DNA from 3 places in the Pseudomonas sp. KH_017 genome. Region 1 is predicted to be linked to each of the others. Evidence: predicted binding sites of a transcription regulator. Region 1 holds the regulator's gene; each other region holds the start of a gene.

Region 1 (5,856 bases):
CCAGCGTTTGAGATAGAACAATGGCAGCGCCTTGTCCCGCACGATCACCACTTCCTGGCCGTCCACGACGTTGGTGGTCGACAGGTCGAGGTGGAAGATCTCGTTGACGTTCACCAGCGGGAACGCAAAGGCCTGGTTGCCGAGCATGACCATCAGCGTCGGCATGATCGCCAGGGTCAACGGCACCTTGATGACGATCTTCGAACCCTGGCCTTTGGCCGAGTAGATGTTGATCGAACCGTTGAGCTGGGAAATCTTGGTTTTCACCACGTCCATGCCCACGCCGCGACCCGATACGTCGGAGATCTCGGTCTTGGTCGAGAAACCCGGGGCGAAGATCAGGTTGTAGCATTCGGTGTCGCTCAGGCGATCGGCCGCATCCTTGTCCATCACCCCGCGCTTGACCGCGATGGAGCGCAGGACATTCGGGTCCATGCCTTTGCCGTCATCGGAGATCGACAGCAGGATGTGATCGCCCTCCTGCTCGGCCGCCAGAATCACCTTGCCGCCCCGGGCCTTGCCCGAGGCTTCGCGTTCTTCCGGCGACTCAATGCCGTGGTCGACCGCGTTGCGCACCAAGTGGACCAACGGGTCGGCCAGGGCCTCGACGAGGTTCTTGTCGAGGTCGGTTTCTTCGCCGACCAGTTCCAGGTTGATCTCTTTCTTGAGCTGGCGGGCCAGGTCGCGAACCAGGCGCGGGAAGCGCCCGAAGACTTTCTTGATCGGTTGCATCCGGGTCTTCATGACCGCGGTCTGCAGGTCGGCGGTGACCACGTCGAGGTTCGACACGGCCTTGGACATGGCTTCGTCGCCGCTGTTGAGGCCGAGGCGGACCAGGCGGTTACGCACCAGCACCAACTCGCCGACCATGTTCATGATCTCGTCGAGACGCGCAGTATCGACGCGTACGGTGGTCTCAGCTTCGCTCGCCGGCTTTTCCGCCGGTGGCGCGGCCGGGGCCCGGGCAGCAGCAGGTGCAGCGGCAGCAGCCGGCGTTTCGGCTTTTGGCTCGGGTGCCTTGGCCACCGGTTTCGGCGCCGCAGCCTTCGCGGCCGGCGCGGCAACGGACGTGTTCGATCCGCTGGCAACCGTCGCGGTGCCGACTTCGCTGAACTTGCCTTTGCCGTGCAACTCATCGAGCAGCGATTCAAATTCGTGATCGGTGATCAGATCGCTGCCGACCGCTGCGGCGGCTGGCGCGGCAGGTGCTGGCACGCAAGCAATGGCCGACTCCAGTGCCTCGACAGCAAAGTTACCCTTGCCGTGCAGTTGGTCGAGCAGTGCTTCGAATTCGTCGTCAGTAATATCGGAACTGTCGCCTGCCGCTTTCGGTGCTTCTGGCGCAGCTGGCGCCGGGACCACTGCGTCAACGGCGAACTGGCCTTTACCATGCAGTTGATCGAGCAACGACTCGAACTCGGCATCGGTGATTTCATCGCTGCCGGCGACATTGCTGGCAGGCGCTGGAGCAGCCGCCGGCGCCTCGGCCTGCGCCTTGACGGCGTTCAGCGAGTCCAGCAGTTGTTCGAATTCGGTGTCGGTGATGTCGTCGGAACCGGTTTCGGCCACCGGTTCTTCAATCACTTCGGCGACGGGCGCAGGCGCCACTTCGTCAGCCGATTGCGGCTCGGCCAGACGGGCCAGCGCCGCGAGCAATTCAGGTGTCGCAGCGGTGATCGGACTGCGCTCGCGGACTTCGCTGAACATGCTGTTCACCGCGTCCAGCGCTTCGAGAACCACGTCCATCAGTTCCGAGTCGACGCGACGCTCACCCTTGCGCAGGATGTCGAACACGTTCTCGGCGATGTGGCAGCACTCCACCAGCTCGTTGAGCTGGAGGAAGCCGGCGCCCCCTTTTACAGTGTGAAAACCGCGAAAAATTGCATTGAGCAGATCCGCATCATCCGGACGGCTTTCCAGCTCGACCAGTTGCTCGGACAGTTGCTCTAGAATCTCGCCGGCCTCAACCAGGAAATCCTGAAGGATCTCTTCATCGGCGCCGAAGCTCATTAAGGGGGGTGCTCCTACAGGTCTAAAAACCCAAAAAACCTAAAATTCTAAAACTCTAAAATCCCAGGCTGGATAACAAATCGTCCACATCGTCCTGACCGGACACAACGTCTTCTCTTTTATCGGCATGAATCTGCGGACCTTCACCCTGAGAGAGATGTTTTTGTGGATCTTTTTCTGCAAGCATCGCTTCGCGGTCATGTTCGATGCCCGCAAAGCGGTCCACCTGACTGGCCATCAGCACGAGCTTGAGCAGGTTGCTTTCAACTTCGGTGACCAACTGGGTCACACGCTTGATCACCTGGCCTGTGAGGTCCTGGTAATCCTGGGCGAGCAGGATGTCGTTGAGGTTGCCCGACACCGCGCGATTGTCCGTGCCGCTGCGCGCCAGGAACCCGTCGACCCGCCGGGCCAGTTCACGAAACTCTTCTGCGCCGACCTCACGACGCATGAAGCGCCCCCAGTCCGCGCTCAACACCTTGGCTTCATCGGCCAGGCCATTGACCAGCGGCGTGGCACTTTCCACCAGATCCATGGTGCGGTTGGCCGCGGCCTCGGTCAGCTTGACCACATAGCCCAGGCGCTCGGTGGCGTCGGTGATCTGCGACACTTCTTCGGCTTGCGGCATGTGCGGGTCAATCTGGAAATTGACGATCGCGCTATGCAGTTCGCGAGTGAGCTTGCCCACTTCCTGATACAGGCCGCGGTCACGGGTCTGGTTGAGCTCATGGATCAATTGCACCGCGTCGCCGAACTTGCCTTTTTCAAGGCTGGCGACCAATTCGACGGCGTGTTTTTTCAGGGTCGACTCAAAGTCGCCCAATGAAGTTTCGTTATTGCCCATAGCTCCCCCGTGGCGCACTCATCAACCGATGCGTTCGAAAATCTTCTCGATTTTTTCTTTCAACGCCTGGGCCGTGAAGGGTTTGACCACATAGCCGTTAACGCCGGCCTGGGCCGCTTCGATGATCTGCTCACGCTTGGCTTCAGCGGTCACCATCAGCACCGGCAGGTGCTTGAGCTTTTCATCGGCACGCACGTGGCGCAGCAGATCGATACCGGTCATGCCAGGCATGTTCCAGTCCGTTACCAGAAAGTCGATGCTTCCGCTGTTGAGCACCGGAATGGCGGTAGTGCCATCGTCGGCCTCGACGGTGTTGGTGAACCCAAGGTCACGCAGCAGGTTCTTGATGATCCGCCGCATCGTTGAGAAGTCATCAACGATGAGGATTTTCATGTTCTTGTCCAATTCGACCTCCAAGCAGTCTTAAACGCGCCCAGCACCTGGACGCGCCACTTCAATCAATCCGGCAAAGCACTCGATGACTGTCTGGAGCACAACAGATCGCGACCGGCGCAGTTCAACACCACACCTGCCTCGTTCGCAGTGTCCCCCACACTGCCTTCAGCGCGCTCGCCACTCCCCCAAACGCCCCCGCAAACGGGCCGCGCACTGGCTGTGTAACTGGCTGACCCGAGATTCGCTGACTCCCAGGACCTCACCGATTTCCTTGAGGTTCAACTCTTCGTCGTAGTACAGCGCCAACACCAGTCGCTCACGCTCCGGCAAATTGGCAATCGCATCCGCCAGCGCAGCCTGGAAGCGTTCATCTTCCAGATCGCGTGACGGTTCGATATGAGCACTCGCGCCATCCTCGTGCAGCCCTTCGTGTTCGCCGTCCTGCAACAGATCGTCGAAACTGAACAGCCGGCTGCCCAGGGTGTCGTTCAAAATCCCGTAGTAATCGTCGAGACTCAATTGGAGTTCGGCCGCAACTTCGTGATCTTTAGCGTCACGGCCGGTTTTAGCTTCAATCGAGCGAATGGCGTCGCTGACCATGCGTGTATTGCGGTGAACCGAACGTGGCGCCCAGTCCCCCTTGCGCACTTCATCGAGCATGGCGCCGCGGATTCGAATGCCCGCGTACGTCTCGAAACTGGCGCCTTTGCTGGCGTCATATTTGGTCGACACTTCAAGCAGGCCGATCATCCCGGCCTGGATCAGGTCTTCGACCTGGACACTGGCCGGCAGGCGCGCCAACAAGTGGTAGGCAATGCGTTTAACCAGCGGCGCGTAACGCTCGATCAGCTCGTATTGCGCATCACGCGCCGATTTTTTGTAGAGGTTGTAACCGCTTGCCGTCATAGAACCGGTCCTGCTGTCTGCTGCACGAGCCGCTCGACGAAAAACTCCAGGTGCCCGCGCGGGTTGGCAGGCAGCGGCCAGGTATCGACCTTCTGTGCGATGGCCTTGAAGGCCAGCGAGCACTTGGAACGCGGGAAGGCCTCGTAGACGGCGCGCTGCTTTTGCACGGCCTTGCGCACACTTTCGTCGTAGGGCACCGCGCCGACGTATTGCAGGGCGACGTCGAGGAAGCGATCCGTGACCTTGGTCAACTTGGCGAACAGGTTGCGCCCTTCCTGCGGGCTCTGGGCCATGTTGGCCAGGACCCGGAAGCGGTTCATGCCGTAGTCACGGTTAAGCAGTTTGATCAATGCGTAGGCGTCAGTGATCGAGGTCGGCTCGTCGCACACCACCAGCAGCACTTCCTGGGCTGCGCGAACGAAACTGACTACCGAGTCACCAATGCCCGCCGCGGTATCGATCACCAATACGTCGAGGTTGTCGCCGATATCGCTGAAGGCCTGGATCAGGCCGGCGTGTTGCGCGGGGCTCAGATGCACCATGCTCTGAGTGCCGGATGCGGCCGGAACGATTCGGATGCCACCGGGTCCCTGCAGCAGTACATCGCGCAGTTCGCAGCGGCCTTCGATCACGTCGGCCAGGGTACGTTTGGGTGTCAGGCCCAGCAGAACGTCAACGTTCGCCAGTCCCAGGTCGGCGTCCAACAGCATGACGCGCCGGCCAAGCTCAGCCAGAGCCAGGGACAAGTTCACTGACACATTAGTTTTCCCGACGCCACCTTTGCCGCCGGTCACCGCGATCACCTGTACGGGATGCATGCTGCCCATGTTATTTCTTTACCTTGTCTTGCATAGACGGAGGCCACATTACTGGCTGCGCGTTCACAAACGGAACAATGCATGGCAGACCATCGATGTAGGTACAAAAACTGTTCATTTTTACCTCAGCCAACCTGCTTGGTCGGGCTGTGGTAGATGTCAGCGAACATGTCAGCCATGGCTTCTTCGCTGGGTTCTTCCTGCATTTGCACGCTCACGGCGCGACTGACCAACTGGTGACGACGCGGCAGATGCAAATCATCCGGGATCCGCGGGCCATCGGTCAGGTAAGCCACCGGCAACTCATGACTGATGGCAAGGCTCAACACCTCACCCAGACTAGCCGTTTCATCCAGTTTAGTCAGGATGCAGCCAGCGAGCCCGCAACGCTTGTAACTATGATAGGCGGCGGTTAGAACCTGTTTCTGGCTGGTGGTTGCCAGGACCAGATAATTTTTCGAGCGGATGCCACGACCGGCCAGGCTTTCGAGTTGCATGCGCAAGGCCGGGTCGCTGGCCTGCAGGCCGGCGGTATCGATCAGCACCACGCGCTTGCGCAGCAAGGGTTCCAGCGCCTGCACCAGGGACTGGCCCGGATCGACGTGGGTCACCGGCACATTGAGAATGCGCCCCAGGGTCTTGAGCTGCTCCTGGGCACCGATGCGGAAGCTGTCCATGCTCACCAGCGCGATGTTCTGCGCGCCGTACTTGAGCACGTAACGGGCGGCCAGCTTGGCCAGGGTGGTGGTCTTGCCCATGCCGGCCGGGCCGACCATGGCAATCACGCCGCCTTCCTCCAGAGGCTCGATTTCCGGTGTCACGATCATGCGCGCCAGGTGCGCCAGCAACATGCGCCAGGCCTGACGAGGTTCTTCGATTTCG
Region 2 (5,856 bases), 1.1 Mb from region 1:
GCGAACGCAGCAGCAAGTGTTCGCCGCTGAACTGTGAGCGCAGGCCGTTGGGCAGCAGGGCCGAGAATTGCGTGTTGTTGGCTGGCGTCAGGCGCACCTGGGCCTGTTGCGCGAGCAGGCGCTGCAACACGTTGCTCTGGCTGACCACGAAGTTCAGCCCGGCCGCCTCCTTCGGCAGGCCGGCCGTCTGGTGCACGCGCAGGTTGGCGTGGGTGCGGTCGGCCATCAGGATCATCACCCGGCGCATGCCGCAGGCCACGAGGGCGTCCCGGGCGGCGATGGTCAAGTGCATGGCGTTGGTGAAACGACTCGGCTCGACCAGCAATTCGGCGCATTGCTTGCGCCACTTCGCCAGGTCTTCGGCGGTGGGTGCCGCTGCCGGCAGCAAGCCTGCGTGGACACGGTTCATGCCCCACGGCCAGATCAGCGACTCGGCGGGGTGCCAGAGGTCGGGCATGGCGTGTTGGCGTGCGCTGTTGGCGGCCTGCTGGTGTAGTTGTTGCTGCAGCTCGTCCATCGGCATTTGCAGGTAAAGGCTGGTCAGGTACTGCCAGCGCTCACTGTGCGGGCTGTCCCAGGCGTGTTGCGCCGACAGCGCCAGCCCGTTGGCCAGCAGCACCGTATTGGCCGGTTGATTGAGCCAGCGACGCAGGGTCGGATCGTCATCGAGGCGGTTCTGCTGGCGCAGTGGATGCTCGCTGTCACGGGCGATGCGCAGGACTTTCACCAGTTCGCGCTGTTCAGTGAGCAACAGGCGATAGCCCTGTTGCACCCAGATCGGCAAGCGCCAGATCTCCACCAGCGCCTGGCCAATGTCCAGCAGGCGTGCGCCAAACAGTTGCTGTTCGACTTTGCGTGCCGACTCACCTTTATGGATGACCCGCAGTTCCCAGTCTTCGAGCAGTTTTGGATGGGTCAGCGCCAATGGCCACAAGGGCGAAAGAAACAGCAGGCTGCCCCAGTGAATGTCCTGCCACAGGCGCGCCAGACGACTGGCAAAAAAGCCGTTGGCCTGTTGCGTGGCGTGCTGGCTGATCATCTGCAACTGACGCAGGGCTTTGGGAATCTCGGACTGGGGTTCGGCGGGCAGACGCGCGAGCAGCTCTTCGGTGCGCTTCAAACCGAGGCGACTGATCGCAATCTCAAGGTTTTCCGCAGGCTCGGTCATGCTGCCATGGGTATGCCGGTTGGCTTCGCGAATCACGCTCAAGGCCAGGGCCGGACTGCCTTGCATCAAGTCAGCGATGTCGCGCAGCGAGCTGCGATTGTCGCGGATGGCCTTGCAGACACGGTCGTGGCTGGCTTGCGGAACCGGCAGGCGTACGCCATCGAGAAGCTTGACCCAGCCTTCGAGAGTGGTCGGTTTCGGGGTTGGAACGTTCGTTTCGTTAACCATGGTGGGAGGCGATCATCGTCAACATTACCTGTGCCCGGATGGGGTCAAATCAGTTTTTCGCCTGAACTGGCTATAGTCTGGCGCAGTTTTGCCGATAAGGAGAAGAAGAGATTTTTTAACTTCCGAATATGACCTTGAACCCGACTCAGTAAGTGCTCTCCTAACCTATGGCTAAAATTATCGGCATCATCGTCGTATTCGCGAGCGTGCTCGGCGGATACGTGCTTTCCCACGGCAAGATTGCCGCCCTGATCCAGCCTTTCGAGGTCATGATCATCGGCGGTGCCGCCCTCGGCGCATTTTTGCAGGCCAACCCCGGCTACATGACGATGCACGTGCTCAAGAAGTCCCTGAGCATGTTCGGTTCGCGTTTCAACCACGGCTTCTATCTGGAAGTGCTGGGCCTGATCTACGAGATCCTCAACAAGAGCCGCCGCGAAGGCATGATGGCCATCGAAGGCGACATCGAGGATGCTGCCGCGAGCCCGATCTTCGCCAAGTACCCGACCGTTCTCAAGGACGAACGCATGACCGCGTTCATCTGCGATTACCTGCGCATCATGTCCTCCGGCAACATGGCTCCGCACGAGCTGGAAGGCTTGTTCGACATGGAACTGTTCAGCCTCAAGGAAGACCTGGAACACCCATCCCACGCCGTGAACGGCATCGCCGACGCCATGCCCGGTTTCGGTATTGTCGCGGCGGTACTGGGGATCGTGGTGACCATGGCTTCGCTGGGTGAGGGCGATCAGAAGTCCATCGGCCTGCACGTGGGTGCGGCACTGGTTGGTACCTTCTTCGGTATTCTCGCCGCCTACGGCTTCTTCGGCCCGCTGGCCCATTCCCTGGCCCACGATGCCAAGGAAGAGCTGAACGTCTACGAAGCCATCAAGGCCTCGCTGGTGGCTTCGGCTTCCGGCATGCCGCCATCGCTGGCCGTGGAGTTCGGGCGCAAGGTCCTGTACCCGGCACACCGTCCAAGCTTCGCCGAGCTGGAACAAGCGGTTCGCGGTCGTTAGTGCTTTGTTTCGCAAATACGTTCCTTTTTTGGCAAGTGACTGTTGTTGCCAGACAAGGCGCCGCGACGAGTCATAGCCCGCTATGGCGAGGAGCGGCAACGCGGTATGGCGACAACAGGCACTGCCAAAAAGGAACAGTATTTGTGAGACAGAGCACTTAGGTCATGGAAAATAACCAGCCGATAATCATCAAGCGCGTCAAGCGCATCGCCGGCGGGCATCACGGGGGCGCCTGGAAAATCGCCTTCGCCGACTTCGCCACGGCGATGATGGCGTTCTTCCTGGTGTTGTGGCTGCTGTCCACCGCCACGCCGGAACAGAAGATCGCCATCGCCGGTTACTTCAAGGACCCGATCGGCTTTTCCGAAAGCGGCACGCCCTACATCATCGATCTGGGCGGCACGCCGACCCTGGCGCCGGAAAATACCCTCAACCCCGAGGTGAAGTCCCAGCCGCAGCCGGACAAGGTCACCATCGATACCGACCAGGTCGAAGGCATGGCCGAGCAGGTCGAAAAAGAGCGCCTCGAGCTGTTGTTGCAAGAGCTGCAGAACAAGGTCGAAGAAAACCCGCAGCTGCAGAAGTTCAAGGATCAGATCCTGTTCGAAATCACGCCGGACGGCCTGCGTATCCAGATCATGGACGCGGAAAACCGCCCGATGTTCGACTCGGGCTCAGCTCGCTTGAAGCCGTATTTCGAAGACATCCTGCTGGCAATGGCCGACACCATCAAGGCGGTGCCGAACAAGATCAGCATCAGCGGCCACACCGATGCCAAGCCATACACCGGCACTGGTGATTTCGGTAACTGGGAGCTTTCGGCCAACCGTGCCAACGCCGCACGGCGTGCGCTGGTGGCGGGCAGCTATCCGGATGCACAGGTGGCGCGCGTGGTCGGTTATGCCTCGTCGGCTTTGTTCGATCGCGAGCATCCGTTCAACCCGGTGAACCGCCGTATCGACATCGTGGTGCTGACCAAGAAAGCCCAGCGTGCGATCGAAGGTTCGCAAGGTGCGGAGCCTGCTCCTGATGCGCCGCAAGGTTCGGCTGCTCCGGGAGCCGCACCGGCCGCACCGGTCGACCCGAACGCGTTGCCGGCGGACAAGGAGCCTCTGCCGGCTCACGAGCTTCGTGAGCGTCTGAACCTGTTCGATGACCCGACGCCGAAACCGGCTGAACCGCCCAAGCAGTGATCGACAAAAAAGCCGACAGCGATGTCGGCTTTTTTGTCGGCGCTTTCTGTATTAAAGGCCGCGGATGATTCGCGACTTGAGGTCGGCGTGAAAGCGATCCGCATTGGATTTGTTGACGCTGCGCACCGACTCGCTACCCGTCACCGATTCCAGCGACATCGAGCGCTTGAGTGTCGATTCATTGCGATAGGCATCAATGAAAAACTCGATGTCCCGCTCGCTGGTCAGCTTCGGCCACTTGTCCAGGTACAGCGGCAGCTCCGTCGGGCCGGTTTTGAACGAGCAGATACGTCGGTTGGTGATGGTCGCCTCGCCGATTTCGAACGGCACCCACCAGGACAGCGCGGTTTTCTCCGACACCACCGCCAGCAGGTGCGTGCATTCGCTGATGTTGCGGGTGATCACCCCGGTGATGTCATCGGTGGTCTGGGATTCGATATCCAGTACGTCGAGGTAGGTCTTGATATTGGCCTGGATCAGGCGCCCGTTGATTTTGACCGCGTGGGCGCGATCCATGTGGCGGTAGCTGATAAAAACTGGCATCAGAAATGTCCCTTGATCGCGAGTTCGCGGTAATAGGCGCCGAGGGCGGTGAGGCGGCAGCCGGTGGAGTGGATGGCGGCGTAGTACATGTGTTCGGCGTCCACCGGTTCGACCAGGCTGTGGCGGTTGCACTTTTGCAGTTGGGCGAAGACTTCGCCCTGTTCCGGGTTGAACTCGGGTTCGGTGGGCTCAAAGCTGGGGGCGAGGGGGTATACCGACTCCGCTTCGGCAAACCATTCGGGGAGTTTGCGCAGGATTTCCTTGGGGATCAGCGGCGACACTTCGCGCAGGGAAATGAACTGCGAGACGTTGGTCTTGAACACCGGACGCTGTTCCCAGGCGTCGAGGGCATTGTCGACAAACGAATAAAGGCTGCCGGGGGTGATCTTGCCCAGGATGTTCGCGGCTCCACCGTGCAGGGCCTGGAGCAGCAATCCGGTGAACACACCGTGCTGCCCTCCCTCCATCGCCGGCTCTTCCTTTTTGCAGGCGGTCAGAATGGTCATGCCTTCGCCGACCACGCTGCCTTCACTGCGCAAGGCGCGCAGTTCGCCGGCCGAGCCGCTCTGGCAACAGTCGAGAATGATCACTTTGTTTTTGATCTTGGTGGCCTTGCTCGCCCAGTTGAGAATGTCGCTGAGGCGAATCCCGTCCTTGGCGCTCTTGTAATCCTGCGGGATCAACATGCCTTCGTCGGTGTCGGTGTCGAAGCTGCCGTGGCCGGCGAAATACAGCAGCGCGACATTGCAGTCCCCGGCAAACAGCTCGCGGATCTGGTCTTCGAGTTTTTCCCGGCCCAGGTAGTCCTCGGCGGAGGTCAGTACGATGTTCTTGAAGTTCGGATCGCCATTGGCGTCGGTCTTCAAAACGGACGCCATGGCCATGGCGTCATTGCTGCAGCCGCTCAGGCGCGACACATGGGTGTAGTCGTTGATGCCGATAAACAGTCCCTTGCGCATGGTTACACCGCCGTGTGCTGGCGAATCGCATCGATGATGCTGTTGGTGTTCCACGCACATTCGGCATGTGCCGCGTCACGTACCACCGTGGAAATGCGCTCGGCACCGAACGGCTTGATCGCAATGATCACCTTGCCCATGCGCTTGGCGATCTCGATTTCCTTGTTGATCCACTTGCTGTAGGTGGAGTACATCCCGGCCATGATCAATACCGCCGAACACGGGCGGATCTTGTTTTCGATGGCCTCCTCAAGTTGTTTGTCGGTTTTCGCGCCGACAATCGGGTTGTCCGGTGGCACCGAAAAGTTCTTGTAGGTGAAACCGGGCTTGGCGTTAAGCAGGCGCACGAGATTGTCGTGGGCGTCGGGGTAGTTCCACGAGTGGCTGATGAACAGGTGGTAGGTTTGCATGGGTGTCCCTCGGTGTCGCTGGAGTGCGAAGAGGGTCTGAAACTAGGCTATTGGCTGGCGGCTACAAGGGGATGTGACTTAAAGAGAAATGCCCTACAAGCGCCGGTGCGGGTGTCTTACAGAAAGGTCTGGTGTTTAAGCAGGGGAAGATCCAGCCGCCGGCCGCCCCGCTGAAGGCAGGGCGGTCGGCATGTCTGTTTAGTAGCCGTTTTCCGGCAGGCTGGCGATGATCGAGCGGTAGCTGTTCATCCGTTGCTGCTGCACGCGGCCGTCTTCAAGGGCCTTGAGCAGGGCGCAGCCGGGTTCGCGATCATGCTTGCAGTCACGGAAGCGGCA
Region 3 (5,856 bases), 3.2 Mb from region 1:
CCTGGAGCTGAGCAGTTTCCATGATGAAATTACGCCCTGGGAGCGTCGTGTTTTAGCGACCCAGGCCTGACGATCCGTCGACATCCGGCTATCGTTTAGCGGTAGCCGATTCTCACTGCAAGGAGCCGCTCGTTGCGCCAAATCTGGAAATCCTTTCGAGCGCTGTATTTCGCCTCGCTGATGATGTTGATCGGCTCGGGCCTGTTGAGTACTTACCTGGGCCTGCGCCTGGCGGCCGACCATGTCGACAGCCTGTGGGTCGGTGCTTTGATGGCCGCCAACTATTTCGGCCTGGTGCTGGGGGGCAAGATCGGTCACCGGTTGATTGCCCGGGTCGGGCATATCCGGGCCTACTCGGCCTGTGCCGGGATTGTCGGCGCGGCGGTGTTGGGTCATGGCCTGACCGATTGGTTGCCGGCCTGGCTGTTCCTGCGGGTGATCGTCGGCCTCGGCATGATGTGCCAGTACATGGTGATCGAGAGCTGGCTGAACGAACAGGCCGAGGCCACGCAGCGCGGGTTGGTATTCAGCGGTTACATGATCGCCTCCTACCTGGGCCTGGTGATGGGGCAACTGATTCTGGTCATGCATCCGGCGCTGGGGCTGGAGCTGCTGATGCTGGTCGCCCTGTGTTTCGCCCTGTGTCTGGTGCCCGTGGCCCTGACGCGGCGGATCCACCCGGCACCCTTGCATCCGGCACCGATGGAGCCACGGTTCTTTATCAAGCGCGTGCCACAGTCATTGAGCACGGTGCTCGGGGCGGGCCTGATCGTCGGTTCGTTCTACGGTCTGGCACCGCTGTATGCCTCGCAGCAAGGGTTGTCCACGGAGCAGGTCGGTCTGTTCATGGGTAGCTGCATTTTTGCCGGGCTGCTGGTGCAGTGGCCATTGGGCTGGTTGTCCGATCGCTACGACCGGGCCGTGTTGATCCGCAGTTTTGCATTCAGCCTGGCCCTGGCTGCACTGCCGCTGGCGATCATGCCGCAGGTGCCGTTGGAGATTCTGTTTATCGCCGGATTTGTCTGTTCGCTGGTGCAGTTCTGCCTGTATCCATTGGCAGTGGCGTTCTCCAACGACCATGTCGAAGGCGATCGCCGGGTGTCCCTGACGGCGATGTTGCTGGTGACCTATGGTGTTGGCGCGAGTATCGGACCGCTGGTGGCAGGCGTGCTGATGAAGCTGTTCGGCAGCCAGATGCTCTACGCGTTTTTCAGCTTCTTTGCGTTGGTACTGGTGTGGCGGATTCGCCCGAAAGCGGTGACCAACCTGCATCAGGTCGATGACGCACCGCTGCATCACGTGGCCATGCCGGACAATATGACGAGTTCGCCACTGGTGGCCTGCCTCGACCCGCGTGTTGATGAGCAGGTGGTGCAGGATCAGATGTGCAACCCGGTGAATCCGGAACCGCCAGCCGAACCTGAATCCGAATCAGAAACCGATCAACCGCCAGAAGACCCTGATTCGGGGCGCGAGCAAAGCTTTACCGAGGCCAGGCCTTAAAACCGGGGCACAAAAAAACGGGCAGTCACCGCAAGGGACTGCCCGTTTTTTGTTGACGCTCTATCAGATGTCGTCTTTGTCGAAGCGACGTGCTTCGCGTTGCAACTGATAGACGAAGCGCTCGACCTGACGCTGCACCAGCCCGCTCATGTTGTGGAAGCGAACGCCGGCGAAGGTGGTGGAGATCTTTTCTTCGAAGTGCAGATAACGCAACTCGACCGGCGCGGTCATCTTGCCAAAGGGCAGTTCGGCGTTGAAGCGGTCGTAAACCTGACCCAGTTGCAGGCTGCCAGTGATGTCGCCGTCGAAGCGCAGTTTGCAGCCGGTAGCGGAAATATCCAGCAGCTTGCCGCTGATGGGAGCCTTGAGCTTTTCGCCGTCGAGGTTGACGTTGACCAGTTGTGCCAGTTTCAGCGCGGCGCGGAACGCATTGCGGCGCTGGTGGTACACCACTTCATCGGGCAGGGCGCCGCGATAGCAGCGGCTGCCAGCGGATTCGTCGATATTCAACCGGCCGTTGCTTTCCCAGGCAATGCGTACGCCTTCGTGGAAGCCTTCGACCCTGAACGGCTCGCCCGCCAGCAGGTAGCGCTCGCCATCACGGGGGATCATTTCGTCCAGGGCAATCATGTTGCTGTCACGGTCCAGGTCCACCAGATAGCTCTGGAAGCGCTGGCTGCGCTCGTGGAACGTGATGATCAGCGGGTCATGGCTTTCGAGCAGCTGGCGCAGGTTGCTGGAGATTTCCAAGGGCGTGGAGAGCACCTTGGGTGGCTGCGGAGCATCATCCACGGATAAGGCATTGGACACGGTTAATCAATCTCCAGACAAAATTTGACTACGGCAGTCTGGCAGTTTGCCAGTATGTTGCGCGTCTTGATAGAGCGGGGGCATTGACCGGCTCATGCCTGACTGAGCGGGCGCGGCTTGGCAAGCTTGGAGAATGTTCCGCTGGCATCGTAAAGCGCCGGGGTTTCACCGCCGGTGAGGATTTTCAGCTGGGTGGCCGTAGCTGCCTGCTGAGTGAGGATCGACTGGCCGTTGTTGGCGTTGATGGCCTGGCACTGGGCCAGGAGATCGGTCAGCACGTCACTTTGCGCCAGCAACTGCTCGCCAATGCTCGACTGGCCGGCCAGTTGCTCCAGACCGCCGCGGTTGGTCGGCAGGTTGAGGCTGGCGAGGATTTCACTGCGCTTGCGGCCATGCTGTTCGAGCAAAACGACCAATGCCTGTTTCTGCGCCAGGATGTTCTCGAGCAATGGCATGTCGCGGCCATGCAATGCGAGGGATTCGGTCTGCAGTAACTCCAGCAGGTGTTGCGCCGGGGCGAAGTCGTCGGTGATCAGTTGCAGTAGATGAGTGTCGTGCATGGCTGGCCTTGGGTTTTAAGCGTCCAAAAGCCTGGCGCCGGCGGTGGCCTAGCGCTGGGCTTCGAAGTTGAGCAGTTTGCTGGCTACACGGTTGCTGTCGACTTTATAGCTGCCATCGGCAATCGCTGCTTTCAACTCGGCCACGCGGGCGTTGTCGACGGCAGGCTGATCGCGCAGCTTGTCAGTGACCTTCTGCAACTGTTGAGCCTCATTGCTGAGATGTACCGATTCCCCGCTTTTGACGGTACCGGCCTGTTCGGCCGCGGACTCCAGCGGCGCGGATTTGCCGGCCTCGGCGCTTTCCTTGCTGGCGCTGGTACGTGTACTGCCCGTAAGGGACGAGGAGCTGTTCAAACGGCTGAAATCGATGACCATGATAAAAACCTCTGGGAATTTGGACGCTTGCCATGGTTTCGGCCATTCCCTGGAAAACTTTAGGCCCATTTATCAATGAACCTTGCGCGCGCCAGCGCTTGCCGTGCATGGAACACAGTCTAGGGAACAGCCGCGGCAAGCGCCACATTCTGATGAGCTGAGCGCCTTACATGGACACTTCCACCTGCCCCGGCGCCATGACCTGCGCCTTGATGACTCGCTGGGAGTTGAGGTTTTTCACCCGGATCTGTTCGCTCAAGCTGCCGTTTGACAGCGCTTCGCCCGGCATGCGCACGCTGAGCGTACCGCTGCGGGCGGTAATCACCACCTGATCACCCTTGCGGATGACCTCGGCCTGTTCGATATGCACCAGGGTAATCACCTGGTCGGCGACCATTGGTCGGGTCAGTCGTTGCCCGATCGCCTGATCGAGGGAGGTCAGGTAGCCCTGGCTGGTGAGGCTGATATCGCGCTCGCGCAGGACCACATCCCCAGGCTCGACAATGGCGGCGCGGCGCAGTGGCCGGGCGCTGGTGACGACATCGCGAAACAGGCGGACTTGAGCGGGTACGAAGACTGTCCAGGGGGAAGCGCCCTCGCAGCGAACCTTGACCGTAACCCGTCCCAGCGGCTTGGGACTCTCAAGCGTTGCTGTCAATTCCTTGTCGCACATGGGCATGTGCATGCGCGGATCGAGCGGGTTGACCTGGATCTCGTAGCGACCTTCCGTTTGGCTGGTAGCCAGATAGTCTTCTACGGTGAATTCAAGAAAGCCCTGAGTGACGCCGATAAGCATGTCAGGCAAGGTAACCGCGTCAGCAAGGGCAAGGCTGCCAGCGTTGAACAGGCAAACAGCCGCCAGCACGCCGAGCAATTTTTGGCAGGGTGTGGTCAGGCGTCGGAAAAATGTCGGTTCTGTGTTCATAACGATTAAAAAAGCAAGCGCCGTGCCGTTTAGTGATGAAGGCGCGTCGCAACAACACTTGGCGTTGGTGTAGGAGTCTGGGCATGGCTGGTGTAATGGATTCGGTAAACCAGCGCACGCAACTGGTGGGGCAGAATCGCCTTGAGCTGTTGTTGTTCCGTCTCGACGGCCAGCAACTGTATGGGATCAACGTGTTCAAGGTTCGGGAGGTGCTGCAATGCCCCAAACTGACGCTGATGCCCAAGTCCAGTCCTGTCGTGTGCGGCGTGGCGAACATCCGGGGGGCGACCATTCCGATCCTTGATCTGGCGATGGCGACCGGCTCCGGTGCGTTGAAGGACAAGAACAACCCCTTCGTGATCATCACGGAGTACAACACCAAGACTCAGGGTTTCCTGGTCCGCTCGGTGGAGCGCATCGTCAACATGAACTGGGAGGAGATCCATCCGCCGCCCAAGGGCACCGGGCGCGATCACTACCTGACGGCGGTGACGCGGGTCGACAATCAGTTGGTCGAGATCATCGACGTCGAGAAGGTGCTGGCGGAAGTGGCACCGACGCCGGAGGCGATTTCCGTGGGTGTGGTGGATGTCGAAACCCAGCACAAGGCGCTTTCATTGCGCGTGCTGACGGTCGACGACTCATCGGTGGCGCGCAAGCAGGTCACGCGTTGCCTGCAAACGGTCGGCGTCGAAGTGGTGGCGTTGAATGACGGTCGGCAAGCGCTGGACTACCTGCGCAAACTGGTCGACGAGGGCAAGAAGCCGGAAGAAGAGTTCCTGATGATGATCTCCGACATCGAGATGCCAGAGATGGACGGGTACACCCTGACGGCGGAAATCCGCAACGACCCGCGCATGCAAAAGCTTCATATCATCCTGCACACTTCGTTGTCGGGGGTATTCAATCAGGCGATGGTCAAGAAGGTCGGTGCCGATGACTTCCTGGCCAAGTTCCGTCCTGATGACCTTGCATCCCGGGTAGTCGACCGGATCAAAGCAGCAGATATCAGCTAGGGGTTCGCACCCCTGGCAGTCAACACGATTTAAGAGGCGGCATCATTGTCTACGGGTAATTTGGATTTCGAACAGTTCCGGGTATTCCTGGAAAAAGCCTGCGGCATTTTGCTCGGTGAAAACAAGCAGTACTTGGTCTCCAGCCGTCTCAACAAACTGATGGAACAGCAAGGCATCAAGTCTTTGGGTGAGTTGGTTCAGCGTATGCAGACCCAGCCGCGTAGCGGTTTGCGCGAGCAGGTGGTGGATGCCATGACCACCAACGAAACCCTGTGGTTTCGTGACACCTACCCGTTTGAAGTCTTGAAGAACAAGGTGCTGCCCGAAGCGATCAAGGCCAGTCCCGGCCAGCGCCTGCGCATCTGGTCGGCGGCGTGCTCGTCGGGCCAGGAGCCGTATTCGCTGTCGATGTCCATCGACGAGTTCGAGCGGGTCAACCTGGGTCAGCTGAGGATGGGTGTGCAGATTGTTGCCACCGACCTGTCCGGCACCATGCTGAACAACTGCAAGACCGGCGAGTACGACAGCCTGGCCATCGGTCGCGGTTTGTCACCCGAGCGCCTGCAGCGTTATTTCGACCCGAAAGGGCCGGGGCGCTGGGCGATCAAGGCGCCGATCAAGAGCCGGGTGGAATTCCGTTCCTTCAACCTGCTGGACAGCTACGCGA

Evidence for each region. The regulator FliA, encoded in region 1, starts transcription of late flagellar genes. The targets are predictions, from matches to a motif close to CTAAAGTTTNNNNNNNNNNNGCCGNTAA.
Region 2: a site for FliA is predicted at 1,467-1,494, ahead of motA (flagellar motor stator protein MotA). Genes of this name have one in related genera too.
Region 3: a site for FliA is predicted at 3,284-3,311, ahead of flgM (flagellar biosynthesis anti-sigma factor FlgM). Genes of this name have one in related genera too.

Annotation. Positions count from the first base shown of each region.
Region 1 is NZ_CM174509.1:1,681,129-1,686,984, reverse strand. Features, by position in the region: gene AC3IT6_RS07615 (chemotaxis protein CheA) at 1-2,010, opposite strand, end outside; gene AC3IT6_RS07610 (protein phosphatase CheZ) at 2,066-2,854, opposite strand; gene AC3IT6_RS07605 (chemotaxis response regulator CheY) at 2,876-3,247, opposite strand; gene fliA (RNA polymerase sigma factor FliA) at 3,416-4,156, opposite strand; gene fleN (flagellar synthesis regulator FleN) at 4,153-4,983, opposite strand; gene flhF (flagellar biosynthesis GTPase FlhF) at 5,100-5,856, opposite strand, start outside.
Region 2 is NZ_CM174509.1:535,476-541,331, forward strand. Features, by position in the region: gene AC3IT6_RS02405 (HDOD domain-containing protein) at 1-1,396, opposite strand, end outside; gene motA (flagellar motor stator protein MotA) at 1,564-2,415, shown strand; gene motB (flagellar motor protein MotB) at 2,580-3,608, shown strand; gene AC3IT6_RS02420 (toll/interleukin-1 receptor domain-containing protein) at 3,660-4,151, opposite strand; gene AC3IT6_RS02425 (caspase family protein) at 4,151-5,110, opposite strand; gene AC3IT6_RS02430 (TIR domain-containing protein) at 5,113-5,520, opposite strand; gene rsgA (small ribosomal subunit biogenesis GTPase RsgA) at 5,719-5,856, opposite strand, start outside.
Region 3 is NZ_CM174509.1:4,884,866-4,890,721, reverse strand. Features, by position in the region: gene AC3IT6_RS22210 (glutamine synthetase family protein) at 1-70, shown strand, start outside; gene AC3IT6_RS22205 (MFS transporter) at 133-1,503, shown strand; gene AC3IT6_RS22200 (flagellar brake protein) at 1,567-2,313, opposite strand; gene AC3IT6_RS22195 (flagella synthesis protein FlgN) at 2,406-2,873, opposite strand; gene flgM (flagellar biosynthesis anti-sigma factor FlgM) at 2,922-3,248, opposite strand; gene flgA (flagellar basal body P-ring formation chaperone FlgA) at 3,415-4,173, opposite strand; gene AC3IT6_RS22180 (chemotaxis protein CheV) at 4,257-5,189, shown strand; gene cheR (protein-glutamate O-methyltransferase CheR) at 5,235-5,856, shown strand, end outside.